Regions from separate parts of the Clostridium malenominatum genome, predicted to be linked through region 2. Evidence: predicted binding sites of a transcription regulator. Region 2 holds the regulator's gene; the other holds the start of a gene.
What was found. The regulator CtsR, encoded in region 2, represses protease genes until heat stress. The targets are predictions, from matches to a motif close to AAGGTCAANNAAGGTCAAAT.

Region 1 (8,288 bases), on a different contig from region 2:
CATTATAATGACTGTAAAAGAAGGGGTAAAATATGTATCTGCTTTGGTTGGAAGTGAGAATGTAAAAAAACTAGTAGATACAATTAAGGATTTAGGTAAAAGTAAAAAAGAGTATTAAAGGGAGGAAACTTTTTACATGAAAAAAGTGATAATATACACTGATGGAGCTTGCAGAGGCAATGGAAAGGAAAATACCATTGGTGGATATGGAATAGTAATGATGTATAACGAGCATAAAAGAGAGATTAAAGAGGCAGTAAAAAATACTACGAATAATATTATGGAATTAACCGCGGTGATTGAGGCATTAGCACTTTTAAAAGAGCCCTGTGAAGTGGAAGTTTATAGTGATTCTGCCTATGTAGTAAATGCAATAAATAATAAATGGATAGAATCTTGGCTTAAAAACGGTTGGAAAACCTCTTCGAAAGAACCGGTAAAAAATAAAGAACTTTGGAAAAAGTTAATAGAACTTCTAGACTATCACAAAGTGAAATTTATAAAAGTAAAGGGACATTCAGATAACGAGTACAATAATAGATGTGATAAATTAGCAAATGAAGCCATGGATGAGCTTATGTAATAAATTCCATAAAAATAATTGATTAAAATATCATAAATTGCATAATCTATGTTTACACACACTATATAGGAGAGGTGATAGATTATGATGACACGTAATAAATTAATAACAGGTATGATGTTAGGAGCAGCTGCAACTATGCTACTTATGCCAGATATGGACAGAAACACAAGAAGAAGAATGAAAAGAGCAAATAGGTATGTAAGAAATATGGCAGAAGACGCTTATGGCGGCATGATGAAGTGGATGAGATAATATTTGAATTAAAAGGGGAGTACATAGTACTTCCCTTTTAATTTTAACTATTTGTAAATAATATAAAAAGTAATGTTAAAAATAATTAACATTGTCCTTTAATTTGCATATATTTTAGATATTAAATCTAAAATATGTTATAATATACTAAGATTTAGAAATAAACAAAATATAAACAATATATGATATAAATTTTCAAGAAAAGGAAGAGTGAACTATGGAAATATTGTCACTGGGCGAAAAAATCAAAAGAAGAAGAAAAGAACTAAATATGACCCTAAAGGATTTAGCGGGAGATAGAATTACTCCTGGCCAGATAAGCCTTGTAGAGTCAGGTAAATCTAATCCTAGTATGGATTTATTAGAATATTTAGCTGTTGCCCTAAATACCTCAGTGGAGTATTTAATGGAATCAGAAGAAACTCAATCGGAAAAAATATGTAGTTATTTTGAAAACATAGCTGAATCTTATATATTAAATAAAGATCTTTACTTAGGGGAACAATATGTAGAGAAGGCCTTTTACTATGCAGAAAAATATAATTTAGATTATAGAAAAGCTAGGATACTTTATTTAAGAGGAATCATATATATGTCCAAGGGTGAAATGACCATAGCTCAACAGTTTTTTTTATCTTCAAATGTAATTTTTATAAGAGAAAATAGATATGAAGAGATAATTAATACCTTTGTTAACTTGGGTAAAATAACCCTAAGTTTGAATGCTTATCATTCTTCTGCTAGCTATTTTCAACAGGCTGAAAAGGTTTATATTGATAATAATATAGGAAATGACTTTCTACTAGGCGAAATTTATTATAACATGGCAAACGTTCAATATCACCTGGAGAATACAGGAAAAGCAATTGATTATTCTTTTTTAGCAAAAGAAAAGTTTAAACAAATTGATGATAAAAAATCTTATGCTGCTACATTGCTATTATTAGCAGAGCAATATAATAAAAAAGGCGATATAGATAATGCTATAAAATATTCTAAAAAGACATTAAATTTATATAAAGATATAAACAATGAATCTTATATTGGTCAAATTGAAAATAATTTAGGAAAGCTATTCTATCAGTTTGATAATATAGAAGAATCCTTCATTCATTTAAATAAGGCCAAGGAAATTAGAAAAAATATAAAGGATTCTAAATTAATTGAAACCTTGGTTAACATATGCGAAAACTACATTAAATTAAGAGATTCTTTAAATGCTAAAAAAACCTTAGATGAAATCATGGATAATATGAAAGATGGAGATAATAATGCTTTAATTCAATATTATTTATTAAAGCATAGGGTTCATATGTTACAAGGAGATATAAAAGAGGCTGAAAGCAACTTGCTTCTCGCTTTAAACTTTGTAAAGAATATGGATTATTTAAAAGAAGCGGCTGAAATAGCTATACTTATAGGAAAGTTTTATATAGACTGCGGAAGAGAAATAGAAGCTGCTCAATATTTAAATTATGGAGTTGAGGTATTTAAGAAATTAGGCATATTAAAAGAGAGTTAAATGGATAGGTGAAGAATTATGGAGATACTTTCTACAGGGGAAAAGATTCGAAGAGCTAGAGTTTACAAAGGATATACCTTAAAATATTTATGTGAAGATAAATTATCTGTATCAAAGATGAGTTGCATTGAAAATGATAAAGTTATACCTGAAGATTGGATATTGGATTTTGTGGCAAAAAAGCTAGACTTAGATGTGGGATATTTAAAAGATGATGTAAAGAGTCAAATAAGAAAAAACTTAGAAAAATTGAAAAACTCAAAACGAAAAAATTATGAAGAAAAACTTATTTATAATTTTTCCTATGCAGAAGACTATAATTATTATGAAGAAGCTTTTCAAATAATGCACTTGATGTTTAGATATAACATTGAAATGAAAAGATATGAAAAACTTCAAGTTTTAATTTCAAAGTACTACGATATTTGCTTAAAATCTAAGTCCAATGAAAACCAGCTTATTTATTACATGGATATAGCAAAATACTTTTACCATTCAGAAGAATATATACAGGCTGCGGGATATTATAATACAGTAAAAGAAGAAGGCAAAAAAGTTGGAAACATGGAAATTGTAGCAAGAGCTATGATAAGAGAATGCTATTCCTATACCATGGCAAAGCAATACAAAGTGGCTTATGAAATAGGAAAAAAATTAATGGAGTTAATAGATGTTTTTAAGGACGAGTTAAAAAAAGCAGAAGCTTACTATATAATGGCATTACTTTCTCTTAGAAATAACAAAGAAGAATTCTCTCATTATGAGAAAGAAGCCTATAGATTATACGGAGATAATAAGGTTAGAATTGCCGATGCAATATTTAGCTACGCTGAAGCTATGCTTGACTTAGATATGAAGGATCAAGGTATAGAATATATAAAAAAGGGATTAACTTACTATGAAGAAGAAAAGGGAGAAGGATTTGTTCAATATATGCTTAAAGCTGTAGAAGAACTTATAAAAAATAATGTAATAGAAGAAGCTGAAAGCATAAGCGATGAAGCGATAAATTATTCAATAAATTTAAAGGATATGAAATACATAGAAAAGGCTTATTATTTAAAAGCTCTAATACTTGGTAAAAAAGGAGAACTTTCTTCAAAGGAAATGTATATGAATCTAGCTTTAGACTCACTTATGAAGTTTGGTAGCAAGAGACAAATATTAGATAGATACATGGAAATGGGTTATATGTATTTTAAGTTAAAAAACATAAGTGATTCTATAAAATATTTCAATTTAGCCTTAAATTTAAATAAATATATATAAATAAGAAATAGAAGCCTATACTATAAAAAGTATAGGTTTTTTTATTTATTCAAGAGAAATTAGACTTTGACTTTCTTTGACCAATGGTGTATAAAAAAATTAAGAAGAAACAAGTATAGGAGGTATACTATGGATATTGAAAAATTAACATTAAAAGTGCAACAAACCATAAATGATTCTGGAGCAATAGCTATAAAACATAATCATCAACAAATTGATATAATTCACTTGTTTGCATCCTTAATTATGCAAGAAGATGGCTTGATACCTAATATATTTACTAAAATGGGAGTAAATATTAGAAGCCTTAGGGAAGAAATTACTAGAGAACTTGATAAAATGCCAAAGGTTTTAGGGGAAGGAGCCCAAACTGGAGGAGTATATGCCACAAGGAGATTTGAAGAAGTTTTTATAAAAGCAGAGGAAATCTCTAAAAAATTTGGAGACTCTTATATAAGTGTAGAACACGTGGCACTTGCTATTATGGATATTGATAAGAAGGGCGAAGTGGGAAATATTCTAAAAAAATTTAACGTAAATAAGGAGGGATTTTTAACGGCTCTATCATCTGTAAGGGGAAACCAAAGGGTGGATTCTCAAGATCCAGAAGGCACCTATGAAGCTTTGGTCAAATACGGAAGAAATTTAACTGATGATGCTAAAAACCATAAAATTGATCCAATCATAGGGAGAGATGAAGAGATAAGAAGGGTTATAAGAATACTATCAAGAAGAACTAAAAATAATCCAGTACTAATCGGTGAACCTGGAGTAGGTAAAACAGCTATAGTAGAAGGACTAGCTTTAAGAATTATAAGAGGTGATGTACCTGAGGGTATAAAAAATAAAACTATATTTTCACTAGATATGGGAGCACTAATCGCAGGTGCAAAGTATAGAGGAGAATTTGAAGAAAGATTAAAAGCTGTATTAAAAGAGGTGGAAAGAAGCGAAGGAAAAATAATATTATTTATTGATGAAATACACACCATAGTAGGGGCTGGAAAAACAGAAGGAGCCATGGACGCTGGAAATCTTATTAAACCTATGCTTGCTCGTGGAGAATTACATTGTATTGGAGCCACAACCTTTGATGAATACAGAAAATATATAGAAAAAGATAAGGCATTAGAGAGAAGATTTCAGCCAGTAGTGGTAGAAGAACCTACAGTGGAAGATAGTATATCAATACTTAGAGGGTTAAAAGAAAGATTTGAAATTCACCACGGTATAAGAATACATGATTCAGCAATTGTTGCAGCTGCAAAGCTTTCTAATAGATATATAACAGATAGATATCTTCCAGATAAAGCTATAGATTTAATCGATGAAGCAGGAGCAATGATAAGATCTGAAATTGATAGCCTTCCAACGGAATTAGATATTGTAAAAAGAAGAATATTTCAATTAGAGATAGAAAAAGAAGCTTTATCTAAGGAGAAAGACATAGTTTCTTTAGAAAGATTAAACGCCTTAGAAAAGGAGCTTAGTAACTTAAAAGAAAAAGATAAGGAAATGACCTCTAAATATAATAAGGAAAAAGAGCAAATCACTGGAGTTAGAAATTTAAAAGAGAAATTAGACAATGTAAGAGGAGAATTAGAGAAGGCTGAAAGAGCTTATGATTTAAATAAGGTTGCAGAGCTAAAATATGGAGTGATACCAAACATAGAGAGTGAGATAAAAGAAAAGGAAGGGGTAATATATGAAAATCAAGAAGGCAATATGTTAAAAGAAGAGGTTACAGAAAATGAAATAACTGAGATAATAGCTAAATGGACTGGAATACCTGTTGCAAAACTTATGGAGGGTGAAAAGGAAAAGTTATTAAGATTAGAAGATGAACTAAGCAAAAGAGTTATAGGGCAAGAAGAAGCGGTAAGTGCAGTATCTAATGCAGTAATAAGAGCAAGGGCAGGGATGAAGGACCCTAAAAAACCAATAGGTTCTTTTATTTTTTTAGGTCCTACAGGTGTAGGTAAAACTGAACTTGCAAAAACTTTGGCAAGAACACTATTTGATAGTGAAGAAAGTATAATAAGAATTGATATGTCTGAGTACATGGAAAAGTATTCAGTATCTAGATTAATTGGAGCTCCTCCAGGATATGTAGGATATGAGGAAGGGGGACAATTAACAGAAGCGGTTAGAAGAAAGCCATATTCTGTAATACTTTTTGATGAAATAGAAAAAGCTCATGAAGATGTATTCAATGTTTTTCTTCAGATATTAGATGACGGAAGACTTACAGATAATAAAGGAAAAACTGTAGATTTTAAAAACTGCATAATTATAATGACATCTAATATTGGAAGTATACATTTACTAGAAAACAATAAAGATAGAGTTATGCAAGAGTTAAAGGGTAGATTTAAGCCAGAGTTTTTAAATAGACTTGATGATATCATTATGTTTAAACCTTTAACTAAAGATGAAATTACTAAAATTATTGATATTTTCCTAGTAAGCATTGAGGGTAGATTAAAAGACAGGAATATAAGTTTGAGTGTTACAGAAAGAGGAAAAGAACTTATGGGTAAAGAAGGATACGATCCAATTTATGGAGCGAGACCTCTTAAAAGATATATTGAAAACACCTTAGAAACTCAGATAGCAAGAGAAATAATAAAAGGTACTATTACATCTGGTGATACTATAGTGGTAGATGCAAGAAATGAAAATATAATTATTGAAAAAACTAAATAGCTTCCTTCAATTGGTAAGCATGAATGAGGAAATAGAGGATAATCTATATAGTAAAGAAACATTATTTTAAAAGAAGGTGACTTTATGAAAAAGAGACTTTATTTCCTCATTTTTATATTTATTCTATCATTAATTTTAAAAACGGGAATTAGTCAAGTGAAAGCTGCAAATAATAATAAAGAAAAAGTTGTGTTTTTAACCTTTGATGATGGACCGTCCCCCAATAATACTCCTAAAATATTAAAAATACTTAAAGAAAATGGAGTTAAGGCTTCTTTTTTTGTTATTGGAGCTTTAGGAGAAAATAATCCACAAATAATTAAAAAAATGTATAGTGAAGGCATGACTATACTTCCACATACATATAGTCACGATTATAAAGCAATGTATAGTAGCGTGGATAATTATTTTCAAGACTTGGATAAATGTATTAAAGTTATAAACAATTTGACGGGGAAAGATTACTATACCTATACTAGGCTACCAGGAGGTTCCGATAACCAGGTTTCTAATGGTGAAATACTAAGAACCATTAGGAATAAGCTTAATGCTAAAGGTGTGGATTATATAGATTGGAACGTATCTTCTGGAGACGCTGAGGGGGAAACAGTTGCAGTTAATGTGTTAAATCATAATATAAAAAATGGATGCAACAATACAAACTTAGCAGTTATTTTAATGCACGACAGTTATTATAAAAGTACCACAGTAGAATCTTTAGATAGTATAATAAAAGATCTTAAAGCTAAGGGATATACATTTAAAACTTTAGAAGAAATGACTAATTCTGAAAGAAGAACAATGATAAGAATGGGAATAGTTAATAGAAGATAGCCGACAAGCTTAGCTTTGTTGGTTATTTATATAATTTTAGTACAAGTTTTAATAATATAAGAAATATTGAAAAATTTAGTGAAGAATTATACAATATATTTTGGTGGCATAAATCACCAATTTAGCATTATGTGATATACAACTTAATGAAAGCATTAGTAAGGAAATGATTTATTAAATTTATACAATAATTAAAACCTATAATACTTAAGGAGGGGGGAAGGATATGGAAAGGAGGTGAATATATTGAGTAATGTAAATAAAGAAATAAATTATCTTTTAGAAAGTTGCTGCTCTGGAATAATAAAGAAAATTAGTGGAAAAGGACCAGAAAGGACAAGGGTTGACATTAAAGGTAATTATGTTACAATTGAGATTAGGGGTATATTGTCGGAAATAGAAAAAGCTGTATTAAATCATGAAAATAATTATAAAAGGGTAGAGTATTTTAGGCAAGGATTAGTACCGATTTTGACAGAAGAAATACTAAAGCAGGTATGCATAATTTTATGTAAAGAATTAATTATTATTTCTGATGAAGAAAATATCTTAGACAATTCAAAAGTAATAGTGTTAAAAATTATATAATTGGTTAAGCTAATGGAGGGGTAATTATGGAAAACTTTATCCAAAAGTGAGCCAGTGCTAATGTAAACAATACATTGTACTGGCTCATTTTATTTTGACATTTTTTTCAATAAAAGACCTCATATTGTAATAAGTATAAATACTTACAATAGTTAAGTGAAAAATTTAATTATATAATAAATTGACGAAAAGAGGTAGCAACAAATTATGGAGTACTATTTAAAAAATATAGACAATGGGAGTATATTAGAAAATTTAAAGAATTCTATAGTAAAAGAAGAGCTTAAAGTGTATTATCAGCCTCGAATTAATATTTTAAATGAATCAATTATAGGGATGGAAGCATTATTAAGATGGAATAATATCTCGCCATCTAAAGTAATAGCTTTAGCTGAGCAGTCAAATTTAATATACGAAATAAGTGATTATGTAACGAAAATAGCCTGTGAAGAAACAAGTTTATGGAATTTAAAGAAAGGTAAAAACTTGATACTTAGTGTAAATATATCAGCTAAACAATTTGAAAATAGA
Region 2 (8,288 bases):
GGTTTGCTCTCCCTAAAATGATACTACTATCTCTAAGTATGTATTTAACATTTCCCTTATATAAGGATATGATATTTCTTCTTTGAGATATTGCTATAACAACTGCCCCTGTTTGCTTTGCTATTCTATCCGCTGTTCTATGTCTTGTTCCTGTTTCAACAGTTGGTATCCCATGATCAGGTATTAATTGTGCATTTGCACGTATTATTCTCTTTAAATCACTGCTTATTACTATTGCCCCATCCATTTTAGCTAGTTCATAAACATAGGAAGGACTGTATTCTGAGTCTATTATAAATCCCCCATCTACTAAGCCTAAAATTTGATCGCTATCGCTTAATACAATAAGTCCACCAGTCTTAGCCCTTAGTATATTTTCCAATCCTTCTCTCAAAGTGGTACCTGGGGCCATTATTTTTAAAACATCCATTAGTTCCTTATCTTTCTCTAATCTCAACTTCTATCACCTATACTTAAAATACTTTATTTAAAACCTCTTTTAATGTTGATACTCCTATAATACTTCCTTGATTTAATTGTATTTTTTCTTTATTTCTATAAGGTATTATAAAATTTTTAAAACCCATCTTTTTTCCTTCGTTAACTATCTTGTCACAAAAACTAACAGGTCTTACTTCTCCTGTTAATCCAATTTCACCTACTACAAGTAATTTTTCTAATTTAGCTTCACAGCTTTTAATACTAGATATCAAAGCTAATGCTATACCGAGATCTCCAAAGGTTCCATCTATATTAAGTCCTCCAACTACATTTATGTACACATCATACTTGTAAAATGGTAGTCTTAATTTTTTTTCAAGAACAGCTAAAATTAAACTTAATCTAGCATTATCTATTCCAACAGAAGTTCTTCTTGGCATAGCAGCCTTTGTTTCTGTTACTAAAGCCTGAACCTCAACTAAAATGGGCCTACTTCCTTCTATAACTCCAATTACTATTGATCCTTCTTTGCTAAACTCTGTATCTTCAAGAAACACTGCTGATGGGTTAGAAACCTCCTCCAACCCCTTTTCTCTCATTTCAAAAACTCCTATTTCACTAGTAGTTCCAAAACGGTTCTTTATTGTTCTTAATATTCTAAACTCTTCTGTTCTCTCTCCTTCAAAATGTAATACAGTATCCACCATATGTTCTAGGACTTTAGGTCCTGCCAGAGAACCTTGCTTTGTCACGTGAGCTACAATGAAGAAAGGAATTCCTTGCCCTTTCCCAAGGCGCATTATGCTATTAGATCCTTCTCTTACTTGGGATACACTTCCTGGGGCAGAGGAAATCGTTGGATTATAAAGAGTCTGAATAGAATCGATTATTACAAATGTGGGTTTAAACTTATTTATATGAAATTCTATATTTTCAGTATTTGTTTCAGAAAGTATGTACAGTTCCTTTGATAAAGTGCCTAATCGTTCACCTCTTATCTTTATCTGTTCTTCCGATTCCTCCCCAGAAATATATAAAACCTTTCCATATTTATTAGCTATACTGTTGGCTACTTGTAAAAGCAATGTAGATTTACCTATGCCAGGATCCCCTGAAATCAGTATCAATGAACCTTTTACAATTCCTCCTCCTAAAACTCTATTAAGCTCCTTTATATCTGTATCTAATCTTTCATAATTTAATGACTTTATTTCTAGAATGCTTTGTGGCTCACTGCTTCCTTTTATGCTTGCCATAGAAGTACTACTAGATACCTTTGAATCTCTTACTTCTTCCACCATACTATTCCAGCTTTCGCATTCAGGACATTTTCCAGACCATTTTAAAGCCTCATATCCACATTCTTGACAAACAAAATAGTTTTTAATCCTTGCCACTAAATCAACTCCTAAAATCTTTTATTTATTTAACAAAGCTGCCGCTTCCTCATCCAATATCACGGTGCAGTCATTATGTACTTGTAGTATTGATGCTGGAAAATCAGTGGTTATTTTCCCGCTAACTAATTTTTTTACTACTTCAGCTTTATTCTTGCCAGAAATAAGAAGTATTATTTTTTTTGCCTTCATTATACTTCCAATTCCCATAGTAAGTGCTTCAGTGGGCATTTTTTCTTTATTAGTAAAAAATATTGAATTAGAATTTAGAGTTTCTTCCGTTAAAGTCTCTAAGTGGGTATTAAGGTACAACTCCTGATTCGGCTCATTAAATCCTATATGTCCATTCATACCTATTCCTAAAACTTGAAGATCAATACCACCCTTTTCTCCTATTAGTTTTTCATAGTTCTCACATTCTCTTTCTACGTCTTCTGCTATACCATTAGGTATAAAAGTATTATTTTTATCGATATTTATATGATTAAATAAATTATCATTCATAAAATATTTATAACTTTGTTCATCCTCTTCATTTAACCCTCTGTATTCATCTAAGTTAAAGGTAGTTACACTAGAAAAATTTATTTCTCCTAAGTTATATAGTTTAATCAATTCCTTATATAAACCTAAAGGTGTACTCCCTGTTGCAAGTCCTAGTGTACAATTAGGATTATCTTCTACTATATTTTTAACTTCCAATGCAGCAAATTTACTTAGCTCGACGTAATCCTTCTTTATTACTATTTTCATGATTTAACCCTCCATTTTAACCATTAATAAACTCAATATATATTTCTACATAATATGGATATTATTACTATAACAGAGATATGTAAAAAAGGGTAGATACTTTTTTACCTACCCTGTAAAGTTATTACTTCTTATTAAAAGCTAGTTTACCATCTTCAACTGTCACTATTACATCTTCTCCTTTATTAATGCTACCTCTCAATATTTCTTCTGATAATATGTCTTCTACAGTCTTAGTAATAGCTCTTCTAAGTGGCCTAGCACCAAACACGGGATCAAATCCTTCCTTGGCTAAAAGCTTTTCTGCATCATCGTTAAAGTCAATACTTATATTTTGTTCCTTTAATCTCTCTCTTACTGCTCCTAACATCAAACCTACAATTTGTTGCAAGTGCTTTTCCGCCAGTTGATGGAACACTATTATATCATCTATTCTATTTAAAAATTCAGGTCTAAAAGCACGTTTTAATTCTTCCATAATATTTTCTTTCATTTTATCATATTCATTTTCACTTTCATTAAGCGACGTTACAAATCCCATTGTTCTCTGTCTTCTAATTGTAGATGCTCCAACATTAGATGTCATTATTACAATAGTATTTTTAAAATTAACAGTTTTTCCTTTTCCATCAGTTAATCTGCCGTCCTCTAATATTTGTAATAATATATTAAACACATCTGGATGAGCCTTTTCTATTTCATCAAATAGTATCACAGAATAAGGATTTCTTCTAACCTTTTCTGTCAATTGCCCTCCTTCATCATATCCTACATACCCTGGTGGAGATCCTATTAACCTTGAAACAGTGTGTTTTTCCATGTACTCTGACATATCTATTCTTATAATGCTAGCCTCATCCCCAAACATTGCTTCCGCCAGAGCCTTAGATAGCTCAGTCTTTCCAACACCAGTTGGTCCTAAGAATATAAATGAGCCTATAGGTCTATTTGGATCTTTAAGTCCTACTCTCGCTCGTCTAACTGCCTTAGCTACTGATTTCACTGCCTCTTCCTGACCAATGACTCTTTGATGTAAAATTTCTTCTAACTTAAGAAGTCTTTCTGATTCTTTTTCTGTGAGTTTTTCAACAGGTATATTAGTCCATCTAGACACTACTGCAGCTATTTGTTCTTCTGAAACCGTATAAGTTGCCACTTGTTTTTGTGTTTTCCAATCGGATTTAAGATTTTCTAATTTATCTTTTAATGCCTTTTCGTCATCTCTCAATTTAGCTGCTTTTTCAAAATTTTGAACTCTTATGGCATCTTCCTTTTCCTTAGTTACTTTTTCTAATTGTTCTTCTAACTCCTTCATATCTGGTGGTGCAATCATGTTCTCTATTCTTACTCTAGAAGCACCTTCATCTATTAAATCTATGGCCTTATCTGGTAAATATCTATCTGTTATATATCTATCAGATAAGTTAACAGCCGCATTTATTGCATCATCAGTTATTTTTACTCTATGATGAGCTTCATATTTATCTCTAAGACCTTTGAGTATTAACACTGCCTCTTCCTTTGTAGGCTCTCCAACTGAAATAGGCTGAAATCTTCTCTCTAACGCTGCATCTTTTTCAATATATTTTCTATACTCATCTATAGTTGTTGCACCAATACATTGTATTTCTCCTCTTGCTAAGGCTGGTTTCAAAATGTTTGATGCATCTATAGCTCCTTCTGCCGCTCCTGCTCCGATGATAGTATGAATTTCATCTATAAATAAAATTATATTTCCCGCTTTTCTTATTTCCTCCATTACCTTTTTTAATCGCTCTTCAAACTCTCCTCTATATTTTGCGCCGGCAATCATAGAAGATAAGTCCAGAGTGACTACTCTTTTATCTTTTAATATTTCAGGTATATTACCCTCAAATATTTTTTGAGCTAATCCTTCTGCAATAGCGGTCTTTCCTACTCCAGGGTCTCCTATTAAACAAGGATTATTCTTAGTTCTTCTACAAAGAATCTCTAATACCCTTTGGGTTTCTGTATCTCTTCCTATTACTGGATCTAATTTCCCTTCCCTAGCCATATCAGTCAAATCTCTTCCAAATTGATTCAGAGATGGGGTATCAGAAACATTAGCTTTAGTATTTACACCTACATCAACCTTTTGTTCTCCCGCCAAATTTTCTACTAAACTCTTTCTTAGTTTACCAAAATCTGCTCCCAAATTATTTAATATTGTGTAAGCCACACCTTCAGATTCCTTTATTAATGCTAGTAATATATGCTCTGGACTAATAAAATTATGGTTTAAATTTCTAGCTTCTAATAAGCTTAATTCTAAAAGTCTTTTTGTTCTCGGGGTTAACGGAACTTCATTTTTATATCCCTCAATATCCCCTTTGCCTTCATATTCTTCAATTAAATTTTTAACATCTTCTAAAGTAATATTAATGCTATTAAGCATATTTTTAGCTAATCCATCTTCCTTTAATATACCAAGTAATATATGTTCAGTTCCTACGTACCCATGTCTTAGTTCTTGAGCTTCACTTTGTGCATACATTAATACCTTTTGTGCTCTTTCTGTAAATCTTCCATATATCATAGAAATTCACCATCCTTTTTATACCCTATTTATTTAATCTTTCTCTTATTAATTCTGCCCTATACACTCCATTTTCCTTATGGAGAATCTTCTTATTAAATATTTTTTCCATCATAGAAGGTTGAGTATCTACAATTAGATTATTTAAAATATGTTTATCTATATCAGTTATTATACCTAATTCTACTCCAAAGCGTACGTTTGACAATAAACTTAAACATTCAGAAGAACTCATAATATAAGCAGATTTTAGCGTACCATACGCTCTAAATATTCTATCTTTTAGCTCATATTCATAAACACTTAATAATTTATCTCTAGCCATCTTCTCTTGAGTGATTATATGATTTACAACCCCTTTTAAATTATCCAATATTTCTTTCTCATTTAATCCTAGAGTTATTTGATTTGATATTTGATACATATTACCACTAGATTTAGAGCCTTCTCCATATAACCCTCTGATAGTCATTCCAACTTGAGTAAGAGCATTTAAAACACCATTCATCTCATTATTCATTGACAAAGCTGGCAAATGAATCATTACTGAAGCTCTAAGACCAGTTCCTATATTGGTAGGACAAGCTGTAATATATCCAAGTTGTTCACTATAAGCATAACTTAGTTTTTCTTCTAATAAATCATCAATTTTATTTGCTTCTTCATATGCTTCTTCTAGATTTAAACCCTCTACTATGCACTGTATTCTTAAATGATCTTCTTCATTTATCATTATACTTATCGTCTCTTCATTGTTTAATATAAATCCCGCTTTTTTATAATTTGAAATTAATTTATTGCTAACTAAATGCTTATCTAAATAAATGTAGTTATCTAAAATATCGTTTTTCCAAAGATAATACGTTCTATAATTTTCTTCTCTTTCAGAAGATGTATATATGGCATCTTCCACCACATTTATTAAATCTCTTCCCTCTTCTTCGTTTAATTTATGAGGAAAGTATAAATTTTTAATATTTCTAGCAAGTCTTATTCGGCTACTAATTACTATTTCTTTATTATCTCCAGATGAAACTAACCAGTTATTCACTTTTATACCTCCCCTTCATTTAATTTCTGAAGTTCTTTTATCATGTCTCTTAGTTCCGCTGCCTTTTCATATTGCTCATTTTCAATACATTCCCTTAACTCTTCTTTAAATATATCTATTTTCTTCTTTTGCAAAAGATGGCTACCAGCCCTCTTAGGTATTTTTCCAGTATGTTCTACATTGCTTTGTACTCTTTTAATAACTGGCATAAATATATTACTTAAATTTTCATAACACTCACTACATCCAACTAAGCCTTTCTTTCGAAAATCAGTATAGGTAGTACCACAATTACTACACTTAACTTCAATGGTATCCTCTTGCTTAACTGGTTGATTAATATAATCCATTATTCCACTTAATATATTTTGAAAGGCGAATGGAGAAGATAAATTCATATCCACAGGCAAATCAAAACCACTCATTTCTTTTGCACAATTTTCACATAAATTATGCTGACTTTTAGTTCCATTCACTACTTGAGTTAAATGAACGTTAGCATCATTTTTATTGCACCTTTCACATAACATAAAATCACCCCCTGGATTTAATTGAAATAATTCCCATAATAATTATATCATATATAATCTATTCTAATAAAAGCATGACTAGCATATTTTTCAATATATCTGCCCTTATTCTGTTTCTATGCTCCATGCAAGAACTAAGTGTTCTATCGTTTATACCTACCTTTATAAGATTCCCTTCTCTTTCTGTTATAATACTTCTTTTAACAAGATTATCTATTATTTGAGATGCACTATAAAAGGTAATGCTGTCTCCTATATTTTTACTAATTATATTTAAAAAATAATCATTTTTATTTATATCAATATACTTTATTACAATACATCCACCACCACCCCTTTTACTTTCTATATAATATCCCTTATCCGTAGTAAAACGTGTGGTCAATACATAATTAATTTGAGAAGGAGCACAACTAAAATAATTTGCCAATTCATTTCTTTGAATTTGCAATTCCCCTTCTCCTGTATTTTCTAACATATCTTTTATAAATTCTTCTATAATATCTGACAATCTAGCCATATTACACCTCATTGACTTTGACTTTCTTTGACTTTAATATAATATTAAAACTTTTCATACAAACACTCAATAACTGAATTTTGGGTTTTAATAATAATATATCCTATTTAAATCACATTTCTCTCTCTATCTTATTTTAACAAAGAATATCATTAATTATTATTAAATCTAAAAATACGATATACTAATTATTTAGAACTAGCATATCGTATTTATTAATATTAATTATACTCTGAAACTAATTCCTTAATGAAGGTAGCAAATCTCAGCAAATCATTTTTATTCTCAAAGGTTGCTTGAGCTTGGTTAACTCCTCCCCCACCTTTACCATTGTATTTGCTTAAAAATTCCTTGAGAACTTTACCACAATTTAAGTTTTCAAATAAATTATTTGAAAACAATAACTTATTTTCTTTTTCACTAATCAATATATTTACTTTTTTAGAATTCTCTAGTATCCTCCTATTAATTATTTGGATATCTTCAAAGGTTTTCTCATCAAAACTTACTTCTATCAATTCTTTTTCATTTTCCTTTATTATTTGTTGTGCAACATACAAATATAAGCTTTCTTTTAAATCTTTAATTTGTTTTGTTAACCCTTTTATTTCATTTATATCAGCCTTTGCTTTATTTACTATTTCATTTTCAATCATAGAGTAATGTCTAGTTAGAGACACCACTATATTGTGTTTGCTTTGAAAATCTTCTAAAGCTTTTTTCCCACATTTAAAATATATTCTTGTCATTCCCTTGTATTTTTCAGTTTTGATTATTTTTATTAACCCTATTTCTCCTGTATTTCTAACATGAGTCCCACAACATGCTATTTTATCTATATTTTCTATTTGAACAATTCTTATATCCTTATCTATCTTACACTCTTTCCTCAATGCTACTTTTTCAATTTCATCTTTTTGTATTATGTAATCTTCTATGGGAATATTTTCATAAACATATTTATTAGCTAAATTTTCAATTTCCAAAATCATCTCTTCTGTAAGATTAGATATGGTATTATCTATAGTTACATAGTCTT

Region 1: a site for CtsR is predicted at 3,694-3,713, ahead of clpB (ATP-dependent chaperone ClpB). Genes of this name have one in related genera too.

Annotation. Positions count from the first base shown of each region.
Region 1 covers NZ_BAAACF010000003.1:10,136-18,423, reverse strand. The annotation lists gene ABDZ69_RS12030 (YkvA family protein) at 1-118, shown strand, start outside; gene rnhA (ribonuclease HI) at 137-583, shown strand; gene ABDZ69_RS12020 (YtxH domain-containing protein) at 668-838, shown strand; gene ABDZ69_RS12015 (helix-turn-helix domain-containing protein) at 1,056-2,360, shown strand; gene ABDZ69_RS12010 (helix-turn-helix domain-containing protein) at 2,379-3,629, shown strand; gene clpB (ATP-dependent chaperone ClpB) at 3,759-6,335, shown strand; gene ABDZ69_RS12000 (polysaccharide deacetylase family protein) at 6,420-7,169, shown strand; gene ABDZ69_RS11995 (Na-translocating system protein MpsC family protein) at 7,416-7,757, shown strand; gene ABDZ69_RS11990 (putative bifunctional diguanylate cyclase/phosphodiesterase) at 7,965-8,288, shown strand, end outside.
Region 2 covers NZ_BAAACF010000008.1:11,272-19,559, forward strand. The annotation lists gene disA (DNA integrity scanning diadenylate cyclase DisA) at 1-457, opposite strand, end outside; gene radA (DNA repair protein RadA) at 474-1,838, opposite strand; gene nagB (glucosamine-6-phosphate deaminase) at 1,860-2,591, opposite strand; gene ABDZ69_RS15500 (ATP-dependent Clp protease ATP-binding subunit) at 2,716-5,148, opposite strand; gene ABDZ69_RS15505 (protein arginine kinase) at 5,174-6,199, opposite strand; gene ABDZ69_RS15510 (UvrB/UvrC motif-containing protein) at 6,202-6,729, opposite strand; gene ABDZ69_RS15515 (CtsR family transcriptional regulator) at 6,788-7,249, opposite strand; gene ABDZ69_RS15520 (alanyl-tRNA editing protein) at 7,471-8,288, opposite strand, start outside.